DNA from 4 places in the Pseudomonas sp. TE12234 genome. Region 2 is predicted to be linked to each of the others. Evidence: predicted binding sites of a transcription regulator. Region 2 holds the regulator's gene; each other region holds the start of a gene.

Evidence for each region. The regulator FliA, encoded in region 2, starts transcription of late flagellar genes. The targets are predictions, from matches to a motif close to CTAAAGTTTNNNNNNNNNNNGCCGNTAA.
Region 1: the regulator FliA is predicted to act here: its motif matches at 2,555-2,582, upstream of ACVWYU_RS24510 (methyl-accepting chemotaxis protein).
Region 3: the regulator FliA is predicted to act here: its motif matches at 1,036-1,063, upstream of motA (flagellar motor stator protein MotA).
Region 4: the regulator FliA is predicted to act here: its motif matches at 6,055-6,082, upstream of ACVWYU_RS25710 (flagellar protein MotY).

Annotation. Positions count from the first base shown of each region.
Region 1 is NZ_JBSSEP010000019.1:32,348-39,938, forward strand. It holds gene ACVWYU_RS24490 (universal stress protein) at 1-378, shown strand, start outside; gene ACVWYU_RS24495 (metalloregulator ArsR/SmtB family transcription factor) at 585-932, shown strand; gene ACVWYU_RS24500 (arsenate reductase ArsC) at 982-1,455, shown strand; gene arsH (arsenical resistance protein ArsH) at 1,452-2,183, shown strand; gene ACVWYU_RS24510 (methyl-accepting chemotaxis protein) at 2,613-4,178, shown strand; gene ACVWYU_RS24515 (purine-cytosine permease family protein) at 4,355-5,716, shown strand; gene capB (caprolactamase subunit beta) at 5,897-7,591, shown strand, end outside.
Region 2 is NZ_JBSSEP010000007.1:166,660-174,250, forward strand. It holds gene ACVWYU_RS13645 (flagellar motor protein) at 1-108, opposite strand, end outside; gene ACVWYU_RS13650 (protein-glutamate methylesterase/protein-glutamine glutaminase) at 108-1,238, opposite strand; gene ACVWYU_RS13655 (chemotaxis protein CheA) at 1,288-3,546, opposite strand; gene ACVWYU_RS13660 (protein phosphatase CheZ) at 3,593-4,381, opposite strand; gene ACVWYU_RS13665 (chemotaxis response regulator CheY) at 4,401-4,772, opposite strand; gene fliA (RNA polymerase sigma factor FliA) at 4,939-5,679, opposite strand; gene fleN (flagellar synthesis regulator FleN) at 5,676-6,506, opposite strand; gene flhF (flagellar biosynthesis protein FlhF) at 6,623-7,591, opposite strand, start outside.
Region 3 is NZ_JBSSEP010000025.1:64,625-72,215, reverse strand. It holds gene motB (flagellar motor protein MotB) at 1-112, opposite strand, end outside; gene motA (flagellar motor stator protein MotA) at 116-967, opposite strand; gene ACVWYU_RS28000 (HDOD domain-containing protein) at 1,134-2,672, shown strand; gene ACVWYU_RS27995 (rhodanese-like domain-containing protein) at 2,715-3,530, shown strand; gene asd (archaetidylserine decarboxylase) at 3,549-4,409, shown strand; gene serB (phosphoserine phosphatase SerB) at 4,537-5,751, opposite strand; gene ACVWYU_RS27980 (AhpA/YtjB family protein) at 5,887-7,407, shown strand.
Region 4 is NZ_JBSSEP010000021.1:4,860-12,450, forward strand. It holds gene ACVWYU_RS25675 (molybdopterin oxidoreductase family protein) at 1-1,680, shown strand, start outside; gene grxD (Grx4 family monothiol glutaredoxin) at 1,778-2,119, shown strand; gene bfr (bacterioferritin) at 2,300-2,776, opposite strand; gene ACVWYU_RS25690 (bacterioferritin-associated ferredoxin) at 2,976-3,194, opposite strand; gene ACVWYU_RS25695 (peroxiredoxin) at 3,498-4,100, shown strand; gene rnt (ribonuclease T) at 4,268-4,945, opposite strand; gene pyrC (dihydroorotase) at 4,942-5,988, opposite strand; gene ACVWYU_RS25710 (flagellar protein MotY) at 6,148-7,053, shown strand; gene ACVWYU_RS25715 (argininosuccinate synthase) at 7,183-7,591, shown strand, end outside.

The DNA of each region.
Region 1 (7,591 bases), on a different contig from region 2:
GCGAGCACCTGCAATGCCCAGCTCGATGTGATTTATGCCCACGACCTGTCCACCATCAGCGCGGATGAACTGGGTTTTGCCGATGGCTCGGGGTTCTTCTCTTCACGCAAGGCCAAGACCCTGTACGACGCGCAAGGCGAAGCCTTCCGCGAGCTGAGCGAACGCAACGGCATCCCGCCAGAGAATCAACACATGATCATGGGGAACCCGGCGAAGGTGCTTGCCAGCTTCGCCGATGCCTATGACATCGACGTGATCGTCATGGGCCGAGTGGGTCACCATGGCCTCGGCCGGTTGATCGGCAGCACGGTGGAAGAGCTTCTGTACAAAATGCCTTGCAGCGTGTGGGTGATTTCACCCGAAGAACTGGCTGACTGAAAAACCGATCCCTCTGTCGATCCCGGCCTGTCCGAATGCAGGGGCCGGGAACGCCAGTCTTGGCGCGCACCCGCGCGGTTCGGCAATACGCCTTTTCGGCCATCATCGACGTTACGCGCTGGATCTTGTCCGTACGTGCGTCTGTACTCAGGCTCGACACATACGTATATTCGTATATTCATATTTACATATAGGCGTGACATTCCATGAGCCTGTCTCCCCCTGCTGTCTTCAAGTGCCTGGGCGATGAGACCCGCGCCCGGATCATGCTGATGCTGTGCGCCGAGGGTGAGCTGTGCGTGTGTGAACTCATCTGGGCCCTGGATGACAGTCAGCCCAAGGTGTCCCGCCATCTCGCGCAGTTGCGCGCCTGCGGCCTGCTTGAGGATCGCCGCCAGGGCCAGTGGGTTTACTACCGCCTGCACCCGCAATTGCCTCAGTGGGTTCAGGACGTTCTCCAAGTGACCCTCAAGGCCAATCCGGCCTGGGCCGGGCGCGACACCGAGCGACTCGCTTCCATGGAAGGCCGGCCGGTTCGCCAGGCCTGCTGCTGAACCTAACCGCAAAGGCCCCGTGACTGAGCGTCCACGCCTGGGAGAAATAATGAAAGTCCTGTTCATGTGTACCGCCAATAGCTGCCGCAGCGTGCTCAGCGAAGGCCTGTTCAATCACCTGGCTCCGGACGGGATGACGGCCGTGAGCGCCGGAAGCTTCCCGAGCGGGCGCCTTAACCCACGCGCGGTGAGCACCTTGCAAGGTCTGGGCGTGGACACCTCGGCGCTCTACAGCAAAGACTCTTCCAGCTTCACCGACAGTCCGCCCGACATCGTGATCACGGTCTGCGACAAGGCCGCCGGCGAGCCCTGCCCGGTGTACTTCGGGCCATCGGTCAAGAGCCATTGGGGCCTGGCCGACCCCTCTGAAGTAGAAGGCAGCGACGAACAAATCCAGGCCGCATTTGACGCGACGGTCGCGCAAATCCGCCGTCGCTTTGCCGCCTTCTTCGCCCTCGATTTCGACACCCTCGCCCCAACGGAACTCAAGCCGGCGCTGGACCGCATCGGAGAAATGCAATGAACGAATACCTCCCGCAAACCCCGGACGACTTTCCCAGTCTGGACCTGTCGCTGTTCGACACACCGAGCGCCGCGAAGCTAGCACAGCACGAGCAACCCGGGCACAGGCCACGCATCCTGCTGCTGTACGGATCGACCCGCGAACGCTCCTTCAGCCGCTTGCTGACGCAAGAGGCGGCACGCATCCTGACACTCATGGGCGCAGAGACCATCATCTTCAATCCCTCCGGCCTGCCGCTGCCCGACGATGCGCCCTCCGATCATCCCAAGGTGCAGGAGTTGCGCGACTTGATGACGTGGTCGGAAGGCCAGGTGTGGTGCTCGCCGGAGCGCCATGGCGCGATGTCGGCGGTGTTCAAGGCACAGATTGACTGGGTGCCGCTGGCAATGGGCGCCATTCGTCCGACTCAGGGCAAAACCCTGGCCGTCATGCAGGTCTCTGGCGGCTCGCAATCCTTCAACGTGGTCAACCAGTTGCGCGTGCTGGGGCGCTGGATGCGGATGTTCACCATTCCCAATCAATCCTCCGTGCCCAAGGCCTTTCTGGAGTTCGACGCAGACAACCGCATGAAACCGTCGGCGCTGTATGACCGGGTGGTAGATGTCATGGAGGAACTGATGAAGTTCACCCTGCTGCTGCGCAATCGCCCGGAGCTGGTCGATCGCTACTCGGAGCGCAAGGAGTCGGCACAAGAACTGACTCAGCGAGTGAATCAGCGGGCCATTTGATCGCGCAGCGGCCTGCTTGCTGCCCTGAAGGAGCAAGCCAGTCCGCTGCCGGTTCAGGGGCAATGGCAAGGTTCGCGGGACAAACGAAGCCTCTCGTCGCCTCCCTGGCATGGCGCGCGCGCTTTCCAATCCGCTGACATGCTTTTCACGAAACGCTCACATCAGCGAGCGCAAATTGAGTTCACAAAAGGATTTGACCCCAAAAAGAGAGCCCGCCCCCCAGCGGGCTTTTTTGTTTTTCCCCCGCCCTGCGTCTACGCTTTCCACTGGCTGGAATGGCGTCGCGCCACGTTCGGCCGCAACTCATGACAAATCAGATTAAAAGTCAAATGCAACTCATTGTTATATATTAGTTTTATGCAGTTTATTGACTCAATTTTTGCGACTGACTGCCGATGGCCTGTCTACAGGAACCAAGGAGTCATCGGAATGAGAAATAATCAGCCGGTCACGCAACGCGAGATCCCCCTCGCGCCTCAGCAAAAACTGATCTCGACGACCAATGTTCGCGGGGTCATCACCTACTGCAATGACGCCTTCGTCGAAATCAGTGGCTTTGATCGAGCCGACCTGATCGGCGCGCCGCAGAACATCGTCCGCCACCCCGATGTGCCCCCCGCCGTCTTCGCTCACATGTGGGGCACTATCAAGCAAGGCCAGCCCTGGATGGGGATCGTCAAGAACCGCTCCAGAAATGGCGATCACTATTGGGTTAACGCGTACGTCACGCCCATTTTCGAGGGCAACGAAGTGACCGGCTTCGAGTCGGTCAGGGTCAAACCCACAGCGGATCAGATCCGTCGCGCCGAAGCCTTGTACAAGCGCATCAGCCAGGGCAAACCGGCCATCGCACACCGGGACACCTGGCAACCGCTGCTAGTGGATTACCTGCCGTTCCTGGCCATGGGACTGGCGAGCACCCTGGGCGGCCTGTTCTTCAGTGCACCCGTGGCGATTGCGCTGACCGCAGGCCTGGCCGTGCCCATCAGCCTGCTCGCCGCACACCGGCACAAGCAAGGAGCACAGCGTCTGTTGCAGATGGTTGAGCCGTCGACCTCCGATGCCTTGATCGCCCAGATGTACAGCGGCGAGCGTGGGCTCCAGGCGCGCCTGGAAACCGCTTTCGTCAGCCAGACGGCTCGCCTGAAGACCTGTCTGACGCGCCTGCAGGATTCAGCCGAGCAACTCAGTGCGCTGGCCGGACAATCCGACCTGCTGGCCACTGACAGCTCAAGGGGCCTCGACCGCCAACGTGTCGAAACCGAGCAGGTGTCGACCGCGATCAACCAGATGGCCGCGACCACCCAGGAAGTCGCCAGCCACGTCCAGCGCACGGCCGATGCCACCCAACAAGCCAACTTGCTGACCAGCCGCGGCCGCGAAGTCGCCAGGGACACCCGCGAAGCCATCGAACGCCTTTCCGCTGTCGTCGGCGAAACCGGGCAGACCGTGGCGCAACTGGCCAGGGACAGCAACGAAATCGGCACCGTGGTCGACGTGATCAAAGGCATTGCCGACCAGACCAACCTGCTGGCACTCAACGCCGCCATCGAAGCGGCACGGGCCGGCGACATGGGCCGGGGCTTCGCGGTCGTGGCCGATGAGGTGCGCCAGCTGGCACAGCGCACCTCGCAATCGACAACCCAGATCCATGACCTGATCACCAAGCTCCAGACCTCGTCCAACAATGCCGTGCAGATCATGGAGTCCGGTCACCGGCAGGCCGAGGAAGGCGTGGCCAGGGTGCTTGAGGCCGACCAGGCCCTGGTCGGAATCAGCGAAGCGGTCGCCCATATCACCGACATGGCCAGCCAGATTGCCGCCGCCACGGAAGAACAATCGGCCGTCGCCGAAGAGATCAGTCGCAACATCAGCACCATCGCCCAATTGGCCGATCAGACCTCGGGGCAAGCGCATCAATCGACGGACCTGAGCAAGGAACTGACCCGGACCGCGTCCACCCAATACTCACTGGTCGAGCGCTTCAATCGATAACCGGCTTCATCCGGATCGATCCTCGTCACTGGCCCGGCAACTGTCGGATCGGTGACGCAGGATCATCGTCCCCACCACTTCACTCCATGACAAAAGACAGGGCCGCCAACCGCAATCATCCGGCGCCACAGGCCTCTTACCATCCGGGTTCTTCATCCAAAAACAAGAGAAGAACCATGGCCGCCATCCTCCCGAAACAGGGCAACAGCAACGACTTTTCGGTCACCGCCGTTGCCGACACACACCGCATGAGTAAACGCTCGCTGACGATGGCCTGGTGGGGCATTTGCAGCGCGATGTTCTGGCTTGTCGTTTCTGCCACGCTGGCAATGACCTTCGGCACTCAAAACGCGATCGTCGGCCTGCTGTTGTCGGTCGTCACCTACGCGGCCATCAACGGCGTGATTTCGCGCTATGCGATCAAGACCGGACTGTCAGTCGCGCTGTTTTCGCGGGTGCTGTTCGGGCGCAAGGGCGCAGTCCTCGCCACCTTGATCTTCTTCGCCACCGCGACCTATTACAGCGTGTTTGAAGGCTCGGTGATTGCCATTGCGATCCACCAGTATGTGCCCTCGCTGTCGATCAATCAGGCGTACCTGTTGGTGGTGCTGTACAGCGTGCCGTTGATTGTCGGCAGCGTGCAAAACTGGATGGACAAGCTCAACGGCGTACTGCTGCCCTTCTATCTGATCGGTCTGGTCGCGCTGGTGGGGGTGACCATCGGGCAATACGGCTACAGCGCGGCCTGGTTGCAAATGGGCCCGGCGAGCGGTCCGGTAGTGAACGGCTGGTGGGACTGCTTCTGCTATTTCATGGGCGTGTGGATCCTGATGATGTACACCTGGGACTACGCACGTTTCGGCCGCAAGGAAGACGCCACCTACCATGGCCGCTTCAACTTCGGCCTGCCCTTCTACACCTTTACCTTTTTGATCAATGGCCTGGTCGGGATCTTCCTCACCGGGACCATTCCCACCCCCGGTGGCCTGAGCGAGGTGTCGGTGGTGATGGCGATCATCGAGCTGATGGGGATCTGGGGCCTGATCTTCGTCTGGGTCAGCCAGACGCGCATCAACTCGGCAAATTTCTACCTCGCGGCCACCAACATGCAGGCCTTCTTTGGCGGCATCGGTCTGGCGAAAGTGCCTTACATCGCCTGGACGATTGCCGTCGGGGCTCTGGTTTACACACTGATGCGCCTGAACGTTTTCGACTACATCCTGCAGGCCCTGTCGTACCAGAGCATCTTCGTGGTGGCCTGGGTGGCGATCGCCCTGGCGCACATTTTCTCGCCACGCTACAGCCAGCTGTTCCAGGAGCGGATCGAATACCAGGTGGACCGGGTCAGCGCCTTCAATCCCTGCGGTCTCGGGGCGTGGTTTCTTGCCGCCGCCCTGGGCATTGCGCTGCTCAATTATGGCCCTCCGACACTGGCTACCTGGTCGGCCCCCGTGACCTTCATCAGTGCCTTCAGTACTTACTGGTTATTGCTCAACAACGCCCGGCGCAGCTGGTTCGTGCGCGCCAGTTGTGGCTGATCCCTACGTTCACTGATAACCATCTTCAGGCGAACACAAACCAACCAACAGTGCACAGGCAATCAATTTCCAGTGCACTTTGCGCCAAGCCGACCACCGGTTCGAGCGCGTAGTTTGATGTCGTGGGTTAGACATTCGTCCTGACCTTCACCTGGATAACAACAAGATTTCTGGTGACCCATGAGTACAGTAGATCCGATCACCCTGGCCGTCGTGCGAGGCGCGCTGGAAACCGCGCAGCGCGAAATGACCATCACCCTTGAGAAAACCGGTCGTTCGAGCGTTTTCAACCTGGCTCACGACTATTCGAACGCACTGTTCGACCACCTTCCGGAAATGATCCTGCAAGGCCAGGACATCCCGATTCACCTCGGTTCGCTGATTCCGGCGATGAAATGCGTCGCCGGTTTCTTCGGTGACGAGGTCGAAGAAGGCGATGTGATCTACCACAACGATCCCGCCTACATGGGCAGCCACATCCTCGACTGCTGCATGTACAAACCGGTGTTCTACCAGGGCGAGCTGGTGTTCTGGGCCGTCTGCAAAGGTCATCTGACCGACATCGGCGGCCCGGTGCCCGCCGGCTACAACCCCGACGCCAGGGAAATCTACGCCGAAGGCTTGCGCATCCCGCCGGTGAAACTGTGGTCGCGGGGCAAGCGCCGCGAGGACGTAATCAACCTGCTGCTGACCAACATGCGCGCCCGTGCCTATCAGGAAGGCGATCTCAATGCCCAATACGGCGCCTGCAACGTCGGCGAACGGCACTTGCTCGAACTGCTCGATCGCTACGGCGTGGAGCAGGTGCGCGCGTGCATCGCCGAGTTGAAAGACATGGCGGACCGGCACATGCGTGCCTTGCTGCGTGATGTGCCGGACGGCTTTTACACCGGCACCACAGTTCTGGAAGACTCGGGCCATGGGCTGGGTGAATTGTCGATCACCGCGCAGGTGGAGATTCGCGGCGACGAGGCGCACATCCTCATCGAAAGCCCGCCCCAGGTGCCCTACTTCATCAACTCGTACGCCGGCAACTCGGTGTCCGGGGTTTACCTGGGGCTGATGATGTTCGCTCAGGTGCCGCCGCCCTACAACGAAGGGTTGTACCGCTGCGTGTCCGTTGATCTGGGCCCACCGGGCACCCTGTGCAACGCCCGGGAACCGGCGCCCCACGTCAACAGCACCACCACGCCGATGGAAACCCTGGCCGATGCGGTGCGCCAGGCCCTGGAGCAAGCCGCGCCCGACCGTGTGACCGCCTCCTGGGGCCACGCCAGCGGGATCAACATCGCCGGCCACGACCCGCGCAATGGCAACGACGAGTACGTGACCATGGTGCTCGCTTCGATCATCTCCGGTGCCGGTGCGAACAAGGCCATGGACGGTTGGCCGGCGTGCGGTCCGCTGTGCTGTTTCGGCGCACTGATGTCCGGTGACATCGAGTTGCTGGAGTACGCCTACCCGATCCTCATCCATCGCTACAGCCTGATGACCGACAGCGGCGGTGCCGGCGAATTTCGCGGTGGCTCGGGCACGCGCATCGAAATCGAACCGCTGAACCATGCGATGACGGTGGTGGGCTTTGGCGAGGGTCGGCAACTGCCGACGTCGGGTGCTGCGGGCGCGAACAACGTCCTGCTCGAACCGAAATTGGGGCGGCTGATCCACCGCAAGGCCGACGGTGAGGAACAGTCCTTCATCTACAACGCGCAACTCACCGCGCAGCCGGGCGAACGGGTGATCAACGTCAACCCCGGCGGCGGTGGCTACGGCAATCCGCTGCGCCGCCCGGTGGCCAGCGTGGTCAACGATGTGCGCAACGGCCTGGTGTCCCGCGACGGCGCCCGTCTGGAATACGGCGTGGTGATCGACAGC
Region 2 (7,591 bases):
CGCCGCCGGGCCGTTGGCCAATGCACCGAGGTGACCGCCTTCGAGGAAGTTGCCACCGATGATGGCAACGAACGCCAGAATGATCCCGATCAGGCTTAGAACGTCCATCAGACACAAGCCTCGACCAGGTGCCGGCCAATGTCGTCGAGGCTATACACCGCGTCGGCGAGTTCGGCTTTGACGATGGCCATCGGCATGCCATAGATCACGCAGCTGGCTTCGTCCTGGGCCCAGATCGAACTGCCGCCCTGCTTGAGCAGGCGCGCGCCTTCGCGACCGTCGGCGCCCATGCCGGTCAACACGACCGCCAGAACTTTGTCACCGTAGGACTTGGCCGCAGAACCAAAGGTGATGTCCACGCAAGGCTTGTAGTTCAAACGCTCGTCGCCCGGCAGGATTTTCACCGCGCCACGGCCATCGATCATCATTTGCTTGCCACCCGGTGCCAGCAGCGCCAGGCCTGGACGCAGGATGTCGCCGTCCTCGGCTTCCTTGACGCTGATGCGGCAGAGCTTGTCCAGACGCTCGGCGAACGCTTTGGTGAAGGCCGCGGGCATGTGCTGGACCAGCACGATCGGTGCCGGGAAGTTGGCCGGCAACTGGGTCAGGACCCGCTGCAAGGCCACCGGGCCACCGGTGGAGGTGCCGATGGCCACCAGTTTGTAAGCTTTGCGTTTTGGCGCAGGCGACGTGGGTGCGTGCGCTGGCGCACGAGCCGGGATCGGAGCCGGGGCCGGACGCGCGGGCACGTTGCCGCTGAAACTGCCAACGCTCGAAGGTGCTGGTGTCGGCGCGGGGGCCGCTACCGGTGGCGGTGCCGTGTAGGTGCTGACACGACGGTTACTGCGCGCGATGCTGAGAATCTTCTCGCACAGCAGTTGCTTGACCTTCTCGGGGTTGCGCGAGATGTCTTCGAAATTCTTCGGCAGGAAGTCCACCGCGCCGGCGTCCAGCGCATCCAGGGTGACCCGGGCGCCTTCGTGGGTCAGCGAGGAAAACATCAACACCGGGGTCGGGCAGCGCTGCATGATGTGCCGCACCGCCGTGATGCCGTCCATCATCGGCATCTCGTAGTCCATGGTGATCACGTCGGGCTTGAGGGCCAGTGCCTGATCAATCGCCTCTTTTCCGTTGGTCGCCGTGCCGACGACCTGGATATTCGAATCCGCTGAAAGAATTTCCGAGACGCGGCGGCGGAAAAACCCCGAATCGTCCACCACCAGGACTTTGACTGCCATAAACACTCCGTTAGACGGAGCGAGGCTCAGTCGCCCCGCTCCATCAGAATCAAATACGCCGCGTGGCGTAACGCTTGAGCATGCTCGGAACATCGAGAATCAGCGCGATGCGGCCGTCACCGGTAATGGTGGCGCCCGACATGCCCGGGGTTCCCTGGAGCATTTTGCCCAATGGCTTGATGACCACTTCTTCCTGACCCACCAGTTGATCGACAACGAAGCCGATCCGCTGAGTGCCCACGGAAAGGATCACCACATGGCCTTCGCGCTGCTCTTCATGAGCGGCGGAGCTGACCAGCCAGCGCTTGAGGTAGAACAACGGCAGCGCCTTGTCCCGCACGATCACCACTTCCTGGCCGTCCACCACGTTGGTGGTCGACAGGTCGAGGTGGAAAATCTCGTTGACGTTCACCAGCGGGAACGCGAACGCCTGGTTGCCGAGCATGACCATCAGTGTCGGCATGATCGCCAGGGTCAACGGCACCTTGATGACGATCTTCGATCCCTGGCCCTTGGCCGAGTAGATGTTGATCGAACCGTTGAGCTGGGAGATCTTGGTTTTCACCACGTCCATGCCCACGCCACGACCCGACACGTCGGAAATCTCGGTCTTGGTCGAGAAGCCCGGGGCGAAGATCAGGTTGTAGCACTCGGTGTCGCTCAGGCGATCAGCCGCGTCCTTGTCCATCACTCCGCGTTTTACCGCGATGGAGCGCAGGACGTTCGGGTCCATGCCCTTGCCGTCATCGGAGATCGACAGCAGGATGTGGTCGCCTTCCTGTTCCGCGGCCAGGATCACCTTGCCACCACGGGCCTTGCCCGAGGCTTCGCGTTCTTCCGGCGACTCGATGCCGTGGTCGACCGCGTTACGGACCAAGTGGACCAACGGGTCGGCCAGGGCCTCGACGAGGTTCTTGTCGAGGTCGGTTTCTTCGCCGACCAGTTCCAGGTTGATCTCTTTCTTGAGCTGGCGAGCCAGGTCGCGAACCAGACGCGGGAAGCGACCGAAGACCTTCTTGATCGGTTGCATCCGGGTCTTCATGACCGCGGTTTGCAGATCGGCGGTAACCACATCCAGGTTCGACACCGCCTTGGACATGGCCTCGTCGGCGCTGTTGGCCCCCAGGCGGACCAGGCGGTTACGCACCAATACCAATTCGCCGACCATGTTCATGATTTCGTCGAGACGCGCGGTATCGACCCGCACGGTGGTCTCGGCTTCGCTGGCCGGCTTCTCCGCAGGCGGAGCGGCCGGGGCACGGGCGGCTGCCGGTGCGGCGGCAGGCGCCGGCGCTTCAGCTTTGGGTTCAGGGGCTTTGGCGACAGGTTTCGGCGCTGCTGCCTTGGCGACTGGCGTGGCCACCGAAGCGGCGGTACCGGTTGCAGCAGTACCCACATCAGTGAACTTGCCTTTGCCGTGCAATTCGTCGAGCAGCGATTCGAACTCGTGATCGGTGATCAGATCGCTACCCGCCGCCGCAGCGACAGGTGCTGCCGGCGTCGGCACCGAAGCGATGGCCGATTCCAGTGCGTCGACCGCAAAGTTGCCCTTGCCGTGCAACTGGTCGAGCAACGCTTCGAATTCGTCGTCGGTGATGTCGGAGCTGTCGCCTGGCGCTTTAGGCGCTGGCGGTTCGCTGGACGCCGCAGGTGCTGCCAGGGCATCGACGGCGAACTGACCTTTACCATGCAATTGATCGAGCAGTGACTCGAACTCGGCGTCAGTGATTTCGTCACTGGCAGCGGCAGCGCTATCTGCTGCTGGAACGGCTGGCGCTTCGGCCTGAGCCTTGACGGCATTCAGCGAGTCCAGCAGTTGTTCGAATTCATTGTCAGTGATGTCGCCCGAGTCGCTTTCGGCAACAGGCTCTTGCACCACTTCTTCTGCCGCAGGTGCAGGCGCCGCCTCGTCAGCGGTTTGCGGCTCGGCCAGACGGGCCAGGGCTGCGAGCAATTCGGGTGTGGCCGCCGTGATCGGGCTGCGCTCGCGGACTTCGCTGAACATGCTGTTCACCGCGTCCAGTGCTTCGAGAACCACGTCCATCAATTCCGAGTCGACGCGACGTTCGCCCTTGCGCAGGATGTCGAACACGTTCTCGGCGATGTGACAGCACTCCACCAACTCGTTGAGCTGGAGGAAGCCGGCGCCCCCTTTTACAGTGTGAAAACCGCGAAAAATTGCATTGAGCAGGTCCGCGTCATCCGGCCGGCTTTCCAGCTCGACCAGTTGTTCGGACAGTTGCTCTAGAATCTCGCCGGCCTCAACCAGGAAATCCTGAAGGATCTCTTCATCGGCGCCGAAGCTCATTAAGGGTGTGCTCCTACAGGTCTAAAAACCTAAAATACCTAGAACTCTAAAACCCTAGGCTGGATAGCAAATCGTCCACATCGTCCTGACCGGACACAACGTCTTCTCTTTTATCGGCATGAATCTGCGGACCTTCACCCTGAGAGAGATGTTTTTGTGGATCTTTTTCTGCAAGCATCGCTTCACGGTCATGTTCGATGCCCGCGAAGCGGTCCACCTGACTGGCCATGAGCACGAGCTTGAGCAGGTTGCTTTCGACTTCGGTGACCAGTTGGGTCACACGCTTGATCACCTGACCGGTGAGGTCCTGGTAATCCTGGGCGAGCAGAATGTCGTTGAGGTTGCTCGACACCGCACGCCCGTCTTCACTGCTGCGCGCCAGGAACCCGTCGACTCGCCGGGCCAGCTCGCGGAACTCTTCAGCCCCGACTTCGCGGCGCATGAACCGTCCCCAGTCCGTGCTCAAGGCCTGGGCTTCTTCACTCAGGCGATTGACCAGCGGCGTGGCGTTTTCCACCAGGTCCATGGTGCGGTTGGCCGCGGCCTCCGTCAGCTTGACCACATACCCCAGACGCTCAGTGGCATCGGTGATCTGTGACACTTCCTCGGCTTGCGGCATGTGCGGGTCAATCTGAAAATTGACGATCGCACTATGCAGCTCGCGGGTGAGCTTGCCCACTTCCTGGTACAGGCCGCGGTCACGGGTCTGGTTGAGCTCATGGATCAATTGCACAGCATCGCCGAACCTGCCCTTTTCAAGGCTCGCGACCAGTTCGACGGCGTGTTTTTTCAGGGTCGATTCGAAATCGCCCTGCGATGATTCGTTATGCCCCATAGCTCCCCCGTGGCGCAGTTCAACCGATGCGTTCGAAAATCTTTTCGATTTTTTCTTTCAACGCCTGGGCCGTGAAGGGTTTGACCACATAGCCGTTAACTCCGGCCTGGGCGGCTTCGATGATCTGCTCGCGCTTGGCTTCGGCGGTCACCATCAGCACCGGCAGATGCTTGAGCTTTTCATCGGCACGCACGTGGCGCAGCAGATCGATACCGGTCATGCCAGGCATGTTCCAGTCCGTCACCAGAAAGTCGATGCTCCCGCTGTTGAGAACCGGAATGGCGGTAGTGCCATCGTCGGCCTCGACCGTGTTGGTGAACCCAAGGTCACGCAACAGGTTTTTTATGATCCGCCGCATCGTTGAGAAGTCATCAACGATGAGGATTTTCATGTTCTTGTCCAATTCGACCTCCAAGCAGACTAAAACGCGCCCAGCACCTGGACGCGCCATTTCAATCAATCTGGCAAAGCACTCAATGACTGTCTGGAGTACAACGGATCGAGACCGGCGCGGTTCAACACCCCACCCGCCACGTCGCAGTGCCCCCACACTGCCTTCAACGCGCTCGCCACTCTCCCAAACGCCCCCGCAAACGGGCCGCGCACTGGCTGTGTAACTGGCTGACCCGAGATTCGCTAACCCCCAGGACCTCACCGATTTCCTTGAGATTCAACTCTTCGTCGTAGTACAGCGCCAACACCAGTCGCTCACGCTCCGGCAAATTGGCAATCGCGTCCGCCAGCGCCGCCTGGAAGCGTTCATCTTCCAGGTCGCGTGACGGCTCGAGATGAGCACTCGCGCCATCCTCGTGCAGCCCTTCGTGTTCGCCGTCCTGCAACAGATCGTCGAAACTGAATAACCGGCTGCCCAGGGTGTCGTTCAAAATCCCGTAATAATCGTCGAGACTCAATTGGAGTTCGGCCGCAACTTCGTGATCTTTAGCGTCACGGCCGGTTTTAGCTTCAATCGAGCGAATTGCGTCGCTGACCATGCGCGTGTTGCGGTGAACCGAACGAGGTGCCCAGTCCCCCTTGCGCACCTCATCGAGCATGGCGCCGCGGATTCGGATGCCCGCGTACGTTTCGAAACTGGCGCCTTTGCTGGCGTCGTATTTGGTCGAGACTTCCAGCAGGCCGATCATGCCGGCCTGGATCAGGTCTTCGACCTGGACACTGGCCGGCAGACGCGCCAGCAAGTGGTAGGCAATGCGTTTAACCAGTGGCGCGTAACGCTCGATCAATTCGTACTGCGCGTCACGTGCCGACTTCTTGTAGAGGTTGTAACCGCTGGCGGTCATAGCACGGGTCCTGCCGTTTGTTGCACGAGGCGCTCGACGAAAAACTCCAGGTGCCCACGGGGGTTGGCCGGCAGCGGCCAGGTATCGACTTTCTGGGCGATGGCCTTGAACGCCAGCGAACACTTGGAACGCGGAAACGCTTCATAGACGGCGCGCTGCTTCTGCACGGCCTTGCGCACGCTTTCGTCGTAAGGCACGGCACCGACGTATTGCAGGGCAACGTCGAGAAAGCGGTCCGTGACCTTGGTCAACTTGGCGAACAGGTTGCGGCCTTCCTGCGGGCTCTGCGCCATGTTGGCCAGGACGCGGAAACGGTTCATGCCGTAATCGCGGTTGAGCAACTTGATCAAGGCGTAGGCGTCGGTGATCGACGTCGGCTCGTCGCAGACCACCAGCAGGACTTCCTGCGCCGCGCGGACAAAACTGACTACCGAGTCACCAATGCCCGCAGCGGTGTCGATCACCAGTACGTCGAGATTGTCGCCGATATCGCTGAATGCCTGGATCAGGCCAGCGTGTTGCGCCGGGCTCAGATGAACCATGCTCTGGGTCCCGGACGCGGCGGGAACGATGCGGATGCCGCCGGGGCCCTGCAACAGGACGTCGCGCAGCTCGCAGCGGCCTTCGATCACGTCGGCCAGGGTACGTTTGGGTGTCAGCCCCAACAGAACGTCGACGTTCGCCAGCCCCAGATCGGCGTCCAGCAGCATGACGCGCCGGCCAAGCTCAGCCAAAGCCAGGGACAAGTTCACTGACACATTAGTCTTCCCGACGCCACCTTTGCCGCCGGTCACCGCGATCACCTGTACGGGATGCATGCTGCCCATGTTATTTCTTTACCTTGTCTTGCATAGACGGAGGCCACATTACTGGCTGCGCGTTCTCAACCGGAACAATGCATGGCAGACCATCGATGTAGGTACAAAAACTATTCATTTTTACCTCAGCCAACCTGCTTGGTCGGGCTGTGGTAGATGTCAGCGAACATGTCAGCCATGGCTTCTTCGCTGGGTTCTTCCTGCATTTGCACGCTGACGGCGCGACTGACCAACTGATGACGACGCGGCAGATGCAAATCATCCGGGATCCGCGGGCCATCGGTCAGGTAGGCCACCGGCAATTCATGACTGATGGCCAGGCTCAACACCTCGCCCAGACTTGCCGTTTCATCCAGTTTAGTCAGGATGCAGCCCGCGAGCCCGCAGCGCTTGTAACTGTGATAAGCGGCGGTTAGAACCTGTTTCTGGCTGGTGGTTGCCAGAACCAGATAATTTTTCGATTTGATGCCACGCCCGGCCAGGCTTTCCAGCTGCATGCGCAGGGCCGGATCGCTGGCCTGCAGGCCGGCGGTGTCGATCAACACCACGCGTTTGCGCAGCAGCGGATCCAGCGCTTGCACCAGCGATTGCCCCGGGTCGACGTGGGTCACCGACACGTTGAGAATCCGACCGAGGGTCTTGAGCTGCTCCTGAGCTCCGATACGGAAGCTGTCCATGCTCACCAGCGCGATGTTCTGCGGGCCGTACTTGAGCACGTAACGGGCGGCCAGCTTGGCCAGGGTGGTGGTCTTGCCCATGCCGGCGGGGCCGACCATGGCAATCACGCCACCCTCTTCCAGTGGTTCCAGTTCCGGCGTGGAGATCATCCGCGCCAGATGCGCCAGCAACATGCGCCAGGCCTGACGGGGCTCGTCGATATCGGTAATCAGCGCCAGCAAATCCCGCGACAGCGGGCCGGACAGACCGATGCGCTGCAGGCGGCGCCACAGGTTCGCCTGTTCAGGGCGGCTGCCTTGCAGCTGATTCCAGGCCAGGGAGCCCAGCTGCACTTCCATCAGTTCACGCAAGCTGTTGAGCTCGAAACGCATCGAATCGAGCGCCCGCGGGTCCACCCCACTTGAGGCTGGCGCAGC
Region 3 (7,591 bases), on a different contig from region 2:
ACGCCATCATCGCCGTGGCGAAGTCGGCGAAGGCGATTTTCCAGGCGCCCCCGTGATGCCCACCGGCGTAGCGCTTGACGCGCTTGATGATTATCGGCTGATTGTTCTCCATGACTTAGCGACCGCGAACCGCTTGTTCCAGCTCGGCGAAGCTAGGACGGTGCGCCGGGTACAGAACCTTGCGTCCGAACTCCACGGCCAGCGATGGCGGCATGCCGGAAGCCGAGGCGACCAGCGAGGCCTTGATGGCTTCGTAGACGTTCAGTTCTTCCTTGGCATCGTGGGCCAGGGAATGGGCCAACGGGCCGAAGAAGCCGTAGGCGGCGAGAATACCGAAGAAAGTACCGACCAGTGCCGCACCCACGTGCAGGCCGATGGACTTCTGGTCACCTTCACCCAGGGACGCCATGGTCACCACGATACCCAGTACCGCCGCGACAATACCGAAACCGGGCATGGCGTCAGCGATGCCGTTCACCGCGTGGGACGGATGCTCCAGGTCTTCCTTGAGGCTGAACAGTTCCATGTCGAACAGGCCTTCAAGCTCGTGGGGAGCCATGTTGCCGGAAGACATGATGCGCAGGTAATCGCAGATGAACGCGGTCATGCGCTCATCCTTCAGGACCGCCGGGTACTTGGCGAAAATCGGGCTCGCGGCGGCATCTTCGATGTCACCTTCGATCGCCATCATGCCTTCACGGCGGCTCTTGTTGAGAATCTCGTAGATCAGGCCCAGCACTTCAAGGTAGAAGCCATGGTTGAAACGCGAACTGAACATGCTCAGGGACTTCTTGAGCACGTGCATCGTCATGTAGCCAGGGTTGGCCTGCAGGAACGCACCGAGGGCCGCGCCGCCGATGATCATCACCTCGAAAGGCTGGATCAGGGCTGCAATTTTGCCGTGGGAGAGCACGTATCCGCCGAGCACGCTCGCGAATACGACGATGATGCCGATAATTTTAGCCATAGGTAGGAGAGCACTTACTGAGTCGGGTTCAAGGTCATATTCGGAAGTTAAAAAATCTCTTCTTCTACTTATCGGCAAAACTGCGCCAGACTATAGCCAGTTCAGGCGAAAAGCCAATTTGACCCGCTCCGGGCACAGTTAACGCTGACGATGATCGCCTCCCGACATGCCTAACGAAACGAACGTTCCAACTCCAAAACCGACCACTCTCGAAGGCTGGGTCAAGCTTCTCGATGGCGTGCGCCTGCCGGTTCCACAAGCCAGTCACGACCGCGTCTGGCGGGCCATTCGCGACCAACGCAGCTCGTTGCGCGACATCGCCGAATTGATGCAGGAAAGCCCGGCCCTGGCCTTGAGCGTGATTCGCGAAGCCAACCGACACACCCATGGCAGCATGACCGAGCCGGCGGAAAACCTTGAGGTCGCGATCAATCGCCTCGGCCTCAAACGCACCGAAGAACTGCTCGACCGGTTGCCTGTACTGCCTCAGGCCGATATTCCGAAAGCACTGCGTCAGTTGCAGATGATCAGCCAGCACGCCACGCAACAGGCCAACGGTTTTTTTGCCGGTCGCCTGGCGCGCCTGTGGCAGGACATCCATTGGGGCAGCCTGCTGTTTCTGTCGCCGCTATGGCCATTGGCGCTCACGCATCCGCAATTGCTTGAAGACTGGGAACTGCGGGTCATCCATAAAGGCGAGTCGGCGCGCAAAGTCGAAAAGCAATTGTTTGGCGTACGCCTGCTGGAAATCGGTCAGGCCCTGACGGACATCTGGCGCCTGCCGATCTGGGTGCAGCAGGGCTACCGTCTGCTGCTCACCGAGCAACGGGAACTGGTGAAGGTTCTGCGCATTGCCCGCGACAGCGAGCATCCATTGCGGCAACAGAACCGCCTCGATGACGATCCGACCCTGCGCCGCTGGCTCAATCAACCGGCCAACACCGTGTTGCTGGCCAACGGCCTGGCACTGTCGGCGCAACAAGCCTGGGACAGTCCGCACAGTCAGCGGTGGCAGTATCTGACCAGCCTTTACCTGCAGATACCGATGGACGAAGTGCAACAGCAACTGCACCAACAGGCAGCCAACAGCGCGCGCCATCACGCCATGCCGGACCTTTGGCACCCCGCCGAATCGCTGATTTGGCCGTGGGGCATGAATCGCATCCACGCCAGCTTGTTGCCTGCGGCGGCGCCCACCGCCGAGGACCTGGCGAAATGGCGTAAACAATGTGCCGAGCTGCTGTTCGAGCCCAGTCGTTTCACCAATGCCATGCACTTGACCATCGCCGCCCGGGACGCCTTGGTCGCGTGCGGCATGCGTCGCGTCATGATCCTGATGGCCGACCGCACCCACGCCAACCTGCGAGTGCACCAAACGGCGGGGTTGCCCAAGGAAGTGGCGGCGATGAATTTCGCAGTCAGCCAGAGTACCGTGCTGCAGCGCCTGCTTTCACAACAGGCCCAGGTACGAATCAACCCGACCAACAACGCGCAATTTTCAGCCCGACTGCCCAATGGCCTGCGCGCGCAGTTCAGCGGCGAGCACCTGCTGCTGCGCTCGCTGGTCAACAATGGTCGGGTGATCATGATTGTCGTGGCCGATCAGGGCGGCGGGCCGTTTTCGGAAATCACCGTGCAAGCCTTTGGCAAAACGGCGCAGTGCATCGAGAAAGCACTGCAAAACTTTAGCCGCCGCGGCCAATAGCGCTGCGCTACAATCCTCCCTTTTGTGCCCTGGAGACCTCACATGTCTGACTTCTCTGGCTTGCCGCTGGTGATCGAACCGAGCGACTTGCTCCCTCGCCTCGACGCCCGTGATCTGATCCTGGTGGACCTGACCAGCAGCGCCCGCTACACCGAAGGGCATATTCCCGGTGCACGGTTTGTCGACCCAAAACGCACACAGCTCGGGCAGCCGCCGGCGCCCGGGCTGATGCCGCCGCAAGCGGCACTCGAAGCGTTGTTCGGTGAACTGGGGCACAATCCCGACGCGGTCTACGTGGTTTACGACGACGAAGGCGGCGGTTGGGCCGGGCGTTTTATCTGGCTTCTGGATGTCATCGGCCACAGCAAATACCACTATGTCGACGGCGGCCTGACGGCCTGGCTGGCAGAAGGCTTGCCCATGTCGATCCAGGTTCCCGCTCCTGCGGGCGGCCCGGTTGCATTGACCTTGCATGACGAACCCACTGCCACTCGCGAATACCTGCAATGCCGCCTCGGCGCTGCCGACCTGGCGATCTGGGACGCGCGCGGGCCGCTGGAGTACTCCGGCGAAAAAGTCCTGGCGGCCAAGGGCGGACACATTCCTGGCGCGGTCAATTTCGAATGGACCGCCGGCATGGACAAGGCCCGCAACCTGCGTATCCGCACCGACATGCCGCAGATCCTCGAACAACTCGGGATCAGCAAAGACAAAGAAGTGATTACCCACTGCCAGACTCACCACCGTTCTGGCTTCACCTATCTGGTGGCCAAGTCCCTCGGTTATCCGCGGGTCAAAGGCTACGCCGGCTCTTGGGGCGAATGGGGCAACCATCCCGACACCCCTGTAGAGATTTAAGGTTTTTAAGGACAGTTAATGAACAAGCGTCTGTTTATCCTCAGCCAGTACCTGCTGCCCCACCACTTGCTCTCGCGACTGGCCGGCTGCATCGCCGAATGCCGCGTGCGCTGGTTCAAGAATGCGTTCACCGCATGGTTCGCCAAGCGTTATCAGGTGGACATGTCCCAGGCGCTGGTCGAAGACCTGACGGCCTATGAGCACTTCAACGCCTTCTTCACCCGCGCCCTGAAAGACGGTGCACGCCCCCTGGACCAGACTCCGGGCGCGATCCTCAGCCCGGCCGACGGCGCGGTCAGCCAACTGGGTCCGATCGAGCACGGTCGCGTGTTCCAGGCCAAGGGCCACAGCTTCAGCGTGCTGGAATTGCTGGGGGGCGATGCGGCCAACGCCGCGCCGTTCATGGGCGGTGATTTCGCAACCATCTACCTGTCGCCGAAGGACTACCACCGTGTGCACATGCCGCTGGCCGGCACTCTGCGCGAAATGGTCTACATCCCGGGCCGAATCTTCTCGGTCAACCAGACCACCGCCGAAAACGTCCCGGAACTGTTCGCCCGCAACGAGCGTGTGGCGTGCATCTTCGACACCGAGCGCGGGCCAATGGCCGTCGTGCTGGTGGGCGCGATGATCGTGGCATCGATCGAAACCGTATGGGCCGGCCTGGTGACGCCGCCGAAGCGCGAACTGAAAACCTTCCGCTACGACGAAGCCGCTCGTGCGCCGATCCATCTGGAAAAGGGTGCGGAACTGGGCCGCTTCAAGCTGGGTTCGACCGCTATCGTGCTGTTCGGGCCGGATCAAGTGAAGTGGGCTGAAGAACTGGCGGCGGGTTCGCCGGTGCAGATGGGCCAGGGGATGGGCTCACCGAAAGCCTGATAGACACCACCCGTGCAGGAGCAAGCCTGCTCGCGAAGAACGTGAGGGCGCCGCGGACATTCAGAATGCCCGCGTCATCGTTAACGTCCATCGCGAGCAAGCTCGCTCCTACAAGTGTTTTGCAGTGTTACAGCTGGCCGTCACGATCGCGGAAGCCCAGCAGATACAACACACCATCGAGTCCCAGGGTGGAAATCGCCTGCTTCGCCGACTGTTTGACCAGCGGCTTGGCGCGGAACGCCACGCCCAATCCGGCAATCGCCAGCATCGGCAAGTCGTTGGCGCCGTCGCCGACCGCAATGGTCTGCTCCAGACGCAAACCTTCCTTGTGCGCCAGTTCCTTCAGCAGATCAGCCTTGCGCTGCGCATCGACAATCGGCTCGATCGCCACGCCGGTCACCTTGCCATCCACCACTTCCAGCTCATTGGCAAACACGTAGTCAATGCCCAGCTTGGCCTGCAATTGCTTGGCAAAGTAGGTGAAACCGCCCGACAGGATGGCGGTTTTGTAACCCAGGCGCTTGAGTTCGGCGAACAGGGTTTCAGCGCCTTCGGTCAGGCGCAGGGACGCACCGATGGAATCAAGTACGCCAACATCCAGACCTTTGAGCAACGCCAGACGCTCTTTGAAACTGGCGCGGAAGTCCAGTTCGCCGGCCATCGCCCGTTCGGTAATTTCCGAGACCTTGTCGCCCACACCGGCAGCCTTGGCCAGTTCGTCGATCACTTCGGCTTCGATCAGGGTCGAGTCCATGTCGAACACCGCCAGGCGACGGTTACGACGGAACAGCGAATCCTCCTGGAACGCGATGTCGACGTTCAGCTCCTGGGCGACGCTGAGGAATTCGGCGCGCAGCGCCTGCGGATCGGCCGCTTCGCCACGTACGGAAAACTCGATGCAGCCCTTGCCTTTATCCGCCGGTGTATCCAAAGGCATGCGCCCCGACAACCGATCGATGTGGTCGATGTTCAGGCCATATTTGGCGGTGATCGAACTCACGGCCTGCAATTGCCCGGCTGTCACTTTGCGGGTCAGCAGCGTCACGATGTGGCGCTTTTTGCCCTGGTTACCGACCCACTGCTGGTAATCCTCTTCGGACACCGGTGTGAAACGTACTTGTTGATCGAGCTCGTAGCCCTTGAACAGGATGTCCTTGAGCACCGACTTGCCTTGCTCAGTGTCAGGAATTTCAACCAGGATGCCGAACGACAGGGTGTCGTGGATCACCGCCTGACCGATGTCGAGAATGTTCACACCACCCTGGGCCAGAACGCCGGTAATGGCCGCAGTCAGACCGGGACGGTCGACTCCCGTGATGTTTATCAGGACGATTTCGCGCAAGGCGCACCCCCGCAAGTGGAAAAAAACCGCATTCTACCCACTTTCAGTGACCATCGGGCACCGTGAGCGCTTTGCCGGTCTAGACCCTGTCGCTATACTGCGCGTCAACTTCACGGATAAAAGAGCCGAGCTCAAGTGAACCGGCCCACGCCAGTAAAAACCGACAACTTCTTCCTGCTGATCTTCCGTGCACTGCGCCACCGCCGTGTACCGATTGCATTGCGCATCGCCAGCCATAACGTGATCCTGGTCGCTCTGGCCCTGGTGATCTACGCCTGCGTGATGGGTTTGCAGTTCAAGCAGGCCATGCACGAGCAGGCAGACGCGCTGGGCGAAAGCCTGACCACGCAGACGGCCACCTCGGCCACCGAGCTATTGGTGTCCAACGACATCCTCAGCCTCAACGTGCTGCTCAACAACCTGACCAAGAACAAGCTGGTGGCCCACGCTGCTATCTATAGCGTGGATAACCGCATCCTCGCCGAAGCCGGTCAGCGCCCCAAGCACGGCCTGCTGGGCGAAGCCGAAGGCATGTACCAGAGCAAGATCACTTTCCAGGACGTGACCGCCGGTCAGCTGCGCATCAGCCTGGACATGGATCAGTTCCAGCAACCGATGACCATCAGCCTGCAAAGCATGGGCATCCTGAGCGCGATTCTGCTGGCCCTGTCCCTGGCCTTGAGCCTGCGCCTGGGTCGGCATATCTCCACGCCGCTCCTGCAATTGCGGGTGTGGTTGCGCAATATCGACGAATACACACCGGCCACCGAACGTCAGGACGAGATCGGCGATCTGGCTCGCCAGCTGCATGCCAACTTCGCACCGGAACCTGCCGAGCCAGAGCCTGTGCCGGAACCCGAGCCGGAAATGGATGACATCGACGACGCAGAGCCGGGCTTCGAAGTACGCAACCTGCGGGACCCAAGCTTTGACGAAAGCCGCCCGATGGCTGCGATGAAAGCGGCGCCACGACGCACCATCAGCACCGTCGAAGACGATGACGAAGATGCCTTCGCCGATTTGCTCGATGACTCGACAGACAGTGCACCGATTCCGGCCGCGCGACCTGTCGTTTCGAACGTGCCGCAGCACAGCGCCGTACTGGCGGTGCAACTGGGCTCCCAGGAGCAATTGCGGCGCCTGCCTCGTACCCGCCTGGAAGAACTGCTCAAGCGTTACCGTGACTGTCTCGACCAGGCTGCCTCGCTCTACGAGAGCGAACTGCACACCCTGAACGACGGCAGCACGCTGATGCTGTTCCATAGTGAAGACAGCGGCGACGATTACCTGACCAATGCCATTTGCTGTGGAGAGTTGCTGCGGGCGCTGGGCCATCAGTTGCAGATCGAAGTCGCCGACAGCGGCATCACCCTGCAATTGCAATTGGGCCTGACCCTGGGTGACGACCTGTTCGGCCTGAGCCAGATCGACCTGCTGCTGACGGACACCGCCCAGGACGCCCTGGCCTTGTCGCAACACAGCCGCAACCTGCTGCTGGTCGAGCGCAAGATCGGCGACGACGCGCTGATCCGCCAGCGTGCGCGGATCCGCCCGATTGCCAGCCCTGAAGGGGCTTGCTGCGTGGAGCGTTTGATGGAGCCTTATCCGTCGATGCTTGAGCGGCAGCTGGCGCGGATGCATGAACGCCGCGCATAACCCTTAAGCCCGCTGTGAAAAAGCCCGCAGATGATCCCTCGTCTGCGGGCTTTTTTGTTGTCCGTTGCGGCCTCATCGCGAGCAGGCTCGCTCCCACTGAGGACTTCGATCCAATGCAGGAGCGAGCTTGCTCGCGATGAGGTCAGCACTGAGTGCGAAGTTCTCCAACCAGCAGAAACAACAA
Region 4 (7,591 bases), on a different contig from region 2:
TTGCCTCATCACTTGACCAGTCATTTGATGTATGGCCACGGCCTGCTGCTGCCGATACCGGACATCGATCACACTGACTTCATGCTGATCCTCGGCGGTAATCCGCTGGCCTCCAACGGCAGCATCATGACCGTACCGGATGTGGAAAAACGCTTGAAAGCGATCCAGGGCCGGGGTGGCAAAGTGGTGGTAGTCGACCCGCGCCGCAGCGAGACGGCGGCGATTGCCGACCAGCACCTGTTCGTGCGTCCGGGTGGCGATGCGGCTCTGCTGTTTGGCCTGCTCAATACCTTGTTCACCGAAGGACTGACCCGCGACAGTCATTTGCCGGTGGAAGGCCTGGATGAGGTGCGCGAGGCTGTTGCAGGTTTCACTGCCGAGGCCATGAGTCCGTTGTGTGCGGTGCCCGCCGAGCAGATTCGCCAGTTGGCGCGGGACTTCGCCGCAGCGCCAAGCGCGGTTTGCTATGGCCGTATGGGCGTCTCGACCCAGGCGTTCGGCACGCTGTGCCACTGGGTTGTGCAGTTGATCAATCTGGTCACCGGTAACCTCGATCGCGTCGGTGGTGCGTTGTGCACCGAGCCGGCGGTGGACCTGGTGGCCTCCACATCGGGCGGACATTTCAATCTATGGCAGAGCCGCGTTTCGGGGCGCCCCGAATATGCGGGCGAGTTACCCGTATCGGCGCTGGCCGAAGAGATGCTGACCGAGGGGGAAGGGCAGGTTCGTGCGCTGATCACCGTGGCCGGCAATCCGGTGTTGTCCACGCCCAACGGCAGGCAGTTGGAGCAAGCGCTGGACGGACTGGAGTTCATGGTCAGTGTCGACTTGTACATCAATGAAACCACGCGCTATGCCGACCTGATCCTGCCGTCTACCTCGGCGCTGGAAAATGACCACTACGACACCACGTTCAACCTGTTTGCCGTGCGCAACGTCACGCGTTTCAACCGCGCAATTCTGGCCAAACCCGAAGGCGCGCTACATGACTGGGAGATTTTTGTCGGGTTGGCCAAGGCCTTCGCCGCGAAGACCGGCAAGGAATTGAAACCGACCATCGCCCCTTCGCAGATGATCGATCACGGCTTGCGCATGGGGATGTATGGTGATGCCTCGGAACACAAACTGTCTTTGGCAACGCTGTTCGATCATCCCCATGGGGTCGATCTGGGGGCGCTGAAGCCCAACCTGACGCCACGCCTGAAAACCGCCAGTCAGCGCGTACAGGCCGCTCCCACAGTGATCCTCGCTGACCTGGCGCGCTTTGCGGCACTGCAGGCGCCGGCCGCCGATGAATTGTTGATGATTGGTCGGCGGCATGTGCGCAGTAATAACTCGTGGATGCACAACTATCACCGCCTGGTGAAAGGCAAGCCGCGTCATCAGTTGCTGATGCATCCGGATGACCTGGCCAGTCGCGACTTGAGCGACGGGCAGCGGGTTCGGGTGAGTTCGCGGGTCGGCACGATCGAAGTTGAAGTGCTTGGCAGCCTGGATATGATGAAAGGAGTGGTCAGTCTTCCGCACGGTTGGGGCCATGCTCGACCGGGTGTGCAAATGACCATTGCCAGTGGTCAGCCGGGATCCAGCGCCAATGACCTGACGGACGAGTGTCAGCTCGATGAGCTGTCGGGCAATGCGGCGTTGAATGGCGTTCCGGTGACCGTGGCGGCCGCCTGATCGTATCTGACGGAGAGACCGAGCAGGGCGCTCGGCTTTCCGTTACAATGCGCCACCGTGCCGACCCATGAGTCGGAAAGTTCAGCCGAGGTGCTCCATGGATATCATCGAAACGATTAAAGAGCAGATTGCCAACAACACCATTCTGCTTTACATGAAAGGCTCGCCAAATGCCCCGCAGTGCGGCTTCTCCGCGAAAGCCGCGCAGGCCGTGATGGCGTGTGGTGAAAAGTTTGCGTACGTGGACATCCTGCAGAACCCGGAAATCCGCGCCAACCTGCCAAAATACGCCAACTGGCCAACCTTCCCGCAACTGTGGGTGGCTGGCGAGCTGGTTGGCGGTAGCGACATCATGACTGAAATGTCCGCTGATGGTTCGCTGCAGGCGCTGATCAAGGACGCTGCCGCCAAGGCTGCTGCTCAGAAGACCGAAGCCTGATTCGCTTCCTGTAGGAGCGAGCTCGCTCGCGATGGACTAAAGAGCGCCGCGGAGTGTCAGGCCCCAGCGTTATCGTTAACGACCATCGCGAGCAAGCTCGCTCCTGCAGACGGCACAAAAAAGCCCCGCCTCTTGAAAGAGAGCGGGGCTTTTTATTGCATCGTGATTAATGGCCGGAACTTACTCGTCTTCGCCCATCTGCGATTGCAGGTAGTTCTCGATACCGATTTTGTCGATCAGGCCAAGTTGGGTTTCCAGCCAGTCGATATGTTCTTCTTCGGACTCGAGGATATCTTCCAGCAGTTCACGGCTGCCGAAGTCACCCACGGTTTCGCAATGGGCAATGGCAACCTTGAGGTCGGCATGACCGGTGCGCTCGATGCGCAGGTCGCATTCAAGCATTTCCTTGGTGTGTTCGCCGATGTGCAGCTTGCCCAGGTCCTGAACGTTCGGCAGGCCTTCCAGGAATAAAATACGCTTGATCAGCTTGTCCGCGTGCTTCATCTCGTCGATGGATTCGTGGTACTCGTGCTTGCCGAGTTTGTTCAGGCCCCAGTCCTCATACATGCGCGCATGCAGAAAGTACTGATTGATTGCGACCAGTTCATTGCCAAGGATTTTGTTGAGATGCTGGATGACTGTTACGTCGCCTTTCATGATGGGGTCCTGCCCTTTATTAGCTGTCAATAAGCCTGAGTTTGAGCCGCGCACTTAATAGTGTCAAACCTAAGTTATTGAAACTTATATGAAAAATTAATAGGAATAAGAATGTTTGTGTTCCGCGTCTGGAGCATAAGCGATTGATTTGCAGGCATAAAAAAACCGGACTGGCGTCCGGTTTTTTGAAATGCGGTAATTATGCTGCTGTAAATTCTGCTGGAAAAGGAATCGCGGCCTGGGCCGTTTGCAGTTTTGTCAGGGTCTCGCGGACCACTTCCTTGGCGAGGCAGGCACATTTGCCACATTGACTGGCAACGCCGGTAGCCTGGCGGACTTCCTTGTAGCTGCAGCATCCTTCATAGATCGCATCGCGGATTTGGCCGTCGGTGACGCCAGTGCAGAGGCAAACATACATAAGTGAAGACCGTCGCTTGTTTATGTCTGGAATGCGATGGATCTTAATGTTAACGAGAATGATTGTCAAAGTGCTTTCGGAAGGCTTTTTCCGGTACTGACGAACGGTTCGTCTCTGGGCGTGAGAAACAAAATCCGGCCGCGCATTTTCAGGGCGGAGGGAAAAAAGCGTTGAGGACAGGCCAAAAACGCAGTGTATGATGACCGGTCTTTTCGAAACGGGTTTGTGTCACAGGGCTGTCGCCTGAGGGTGGCAGGCTGGCACCAACCTTGTTTTTTACGTTTCTACACCAGGAGATATCCAATGAGCGTACTCGTAGGCAAACAAGCCCCTGACTTCACCGTACCGGCCGTACTCGGCAATGGCGAAATCGTTGACAGCTTCACCCTGTCTTCGGCCATCAAAGGCAAATACGGCCTGGTGTTCTTCTACCCACTGGACTTCACCTTCGTTTGCCCGTCCGAGCTGATCGCTCTGGACAACCGCCTGGCTGACTTCAAGGCGCGCAACGTGGAAGTGGTCGCTGTGTCGATCGACTCGCACTTCACCCACAACGCATGGCGCAACACCCCGGTGAACAACGGCGGTATCGGCCAGGTGGGTTACACCATGGCTGCCGACATCAAGCAGGAAATCATGAAGGCCTACGACGTTCAGTCCGCTGACGGCGTTGCTTTCCGTGGCGCGTTCCTGATCGACGACAAAGGCGTTGTTCGCTCGCAGATCGTCAACGACCTGCCACTGGGCCGTAACATGGAAGAGCTGATTCGCCTGGTCGACGCTCTGCAATTCCACGAAGAGCACGGCGAAGTCTGCCCTGCCAACTGGAAAAAAGGCGACAAGGGCATGAACGCTTCGCCAGAAGGCGTTGCGGCTTACCTGACCGAGCACGCTGCTGCGCTGTAAGGCACGCTCCCAAAAAAAACCGGCCTCTGAGAGGCCGGTTTTTTTATGGGTGATTTTTATGCGCTCTGTAGGAGCGAGCCTGCTCGCGATGAACTCTGGACACCGCAGGGAGGCAGATCCCCCGCGTTATCGTTGACTACCATCGCGAGCAAGCGCGCTCCTGCAGGTCAATCGTCGAAATCTTCCCAGCCGCCCATTTGCTTCCAGCGATTGACGATGCCGCAGAACAGCTCGGCCGTCTTCTCGGTGTCGTAGCGAGCCGAGTGAGCCTCGCGACCGTCGAAGTCGATATCGGCTGCCTGACAGGCCTTGGCCAGCACGGTTTGACCGTAAGCCAGACCGGCCAGGGTTGCCGTATCGAAACTGGAGAACGGGTGAAACGGGTTGCGTTTCATGTCCAGGCGCGCGACCGCAGCGTTGAGGAAGCCCAGGTCGAAGCTGCTGTTGTGCCCGACCAGGATCGCCCGCTTGCAGCCGTTGGCCTTCAGGGCCTTGCGCACGCCACGGAAAATGTCGTTCAGGGCTGTTTCTTCACTCACGGCCATACGCAATGGGTGATCGAGCTTGATGCCGGTGAATTCCAGGGCTGCTGCTTCGATGTTCGCACCTTCAAACGGCTCGACACGGAAAAAGTAGGTGTGATCCGGGTACACAAAACCCTTTTCATCCATGGCGATGGTGGTCGCGGCGATTTCCAGCAGGGCGTCGGTGGCCGAGTTGAAGCCACCGGTTTCTACGTCGACGACAACAGGCAGGTAACCACGGAACCTGGCAGCCATTGGATGACGTGGACCGCCTCCGCCGCCATGACCATCCTGTTCGTCGTCGAAATGCTCTTCACTCACGCGTGTTCCTCCAGCAGGCGCCAGCGCAGTTTTTCACCGGCGCGCAGCGGGATAACGGTCAGCTCGCCAAACGGCAGGCTGGTTGGGGCGGTCCATTCTTCGCGGACCAGGGTAATGCGATCGGTGTTCGCCGGCAGGCCATAGAAACGCGGGCCGTTGAGGCTGGCGAAGGCTTCCAGCTTGTCCAGCGCATTGCGCTGTTCGAAGGCTTCGGCATACAACTCGATGGCGGCATAGGCGGTGTAGCAGCCAGCGCAGCCACAAGCGGCTTCTTTGGCGTGCTGGGCATGGGGCGCCGAGTCCGTGCCGAGGAAGAACTTCTCGCTGCCGCTGGTGGCGGCGTCGAGCAGGGCTTCCTGGTGCGTATTGCGCTTGAGGATCGGCAGGCAGTAGAAGTGCGGCCGAATCCCGCCCACCAGCATGTGGTTGCGGTTGTACAGCAGGTGATGCGCGGTGATGGTTGCGCCCACGTTGGCCGGAGCCGAGTTGACGAACTGCACGGCGTCCGCGGTCGTGATGTGTTCGAACACCACTTTCAGGGTCGGGAAACGCTCGACCACACGGCGCATGTGCTCATCGATGAAGATCTTTTCGCGGTCGAACACGTCGACATCGCCACGGGTGACTTCACCGTGAATCAACAGGGGCATTCCGACTTCGGCCATGGCCTCCAGTGCAGGAAAGATCTTGTCGATGCTGGTCACGCCAGAGTCCGAGTTGGTGGTCGCGCCGGCCGGGTACAGCTTGGCGGCATGGACGAAACCGCTGGCCTTGGCCTCGCGAATTTCTTCAGGTTGGGTGCGATCGGTCAGGTACAGGACCATCAGCGGTTCGAACGGGCTGCCGGCCGGGCGAGCAGCGAGAATCCGCTGGCGATAGCCGTCGGCCTCAGCCGCATTGCGGACCGGCGGAACCAGGTTGGGCATGATGATGGCGCGACCAAAGGTGCGCGCAACATCCGCAACGGTATTGGTCAACACGGCACCATCGCGAAGATGAATGTGCCAGTCGTCGGGACGCAGCAGGGTCAGGCGGTCGGACATGAGGGGATTCCAGGCGGGTCAAACTGAGGGGAATGCTACCGGAAAAGACTCTTGCAGGCACTCGCTATCAAGTTTTGCGGGAAGCTTCCGATATCCAACAGGTATGCCGTAAACATATGTATGTCGGTCTTTTTGTTGTAGAAGCCAGTGGAGCCTCCCGTGCGCCAGCGTTATTTAGCCTTGCTCAGTGTGTTTGCCAGCCTCCCTGCGATGGCGCTCACTTTCCAGACCCGACTGGAGAGCATCGAGTGGACGGTCGAAGGTGACAAGTTCGAATGCAGGCTGACCCAGCCGATCACTGACTTCGGTTCGGGTGAGTTCGTGCGTCGTGCCGGCGAGCAGGCGACGTTTCGTCTGAAAGCCTACAACGCGATGATGGGGGGCGGTTCAGCCACCTTGCTGGCGGCGGCTGCGCCTTGGCAGCCGGGGCGTGGCGACATCAACCTGGGTACGGTGAGCATCGGCAGTGGCAACGTGCTGTTCAACAGTTCGCAGGCGCAGGCCGGGCGATTGATCAGCGGCCTGATGGACGGGCGCAGTCCTGTGGTCCGCCATTCATCGGGCGATGGCCGCGTGTCGGAAGTGCGACTGCTGCCGGTAAAGTTCAGCAAGGCGTTCGCCGACTATCAGGGGTGCGTGGCCAAGTTATTGCCGAAAAACTTCGAGCAGGTGAAGCAATCCGAAGTGGGCTTCCCCGGCGGCGGAATTGATCTGGACGCTGCCGCGAAAGCCAAGTTGCAGGTGATGCTCGAGTATATGAAGGCCGATCCGACGGTCAATCACATCGAGCTCGATGGACACTCCGACAACAGCGGCAATCGCCTGACCAATCGTGAGCTGTCACGGCGCCGGGCCCTGGCGGTCATGGAGTTCTTCAAGGCCAATGGCATTCAGGAATCCCAGGTCACCATGCGGTTTCACGGTGAGCGCTACCCGTTGGCACCTAACACCAACAACGCCAACCGGGCCAAGAACCGTCGAGTTGCGGTGCGCCTGGAGCGAGGCGCAGCGCCGGAACAAGTCGCCCCGCAAGCCACGAAGCCCACTACATCGGCGACTTCCTGACTCACCGGTCATCGTCGCGCCCTCGACATAATCTGTCGCTTCGTCGTCATAAGCTGTCGCGCCTCTGTAAATTATCCTGCATGAGCGGTAGACTTCCCGGCTTTCCGTAGAACCCCGTGGAGTGATGGCATGGCGGACGTAAACAAGGTCGTTCTGGCGTATTCCGGCGGCCTGGACACTTCGGTGATCCTCAAGTGGCTGCAGGATACTTATAACTGTGAAGTGGTGACCTTCACCGCTGACCTGGGTCAGGGCGAAGAGGTCGAACCGGCACGCGCCAAGGCACAGGCCATGGGCGTGAAAGAGATCTACATCGACGACTTGCGCGAAGAATTCGTGCGCGATTTCGTTTTCCCGATGTTCCGCGCCAACACCGTTTACGAAGGCGAGTACCTGCTGGGTACTTCCATCGCTCGTCCGTTGATCGCCAAACGCCTGATCGAAATCGCCAACGAAACCGGCGCAGACGCCATTTCCCACGGTGCCACCGGCAAAGGCAACGACCAGGTTCGTTTCGAACTGGGTGCCTATGCCTTGA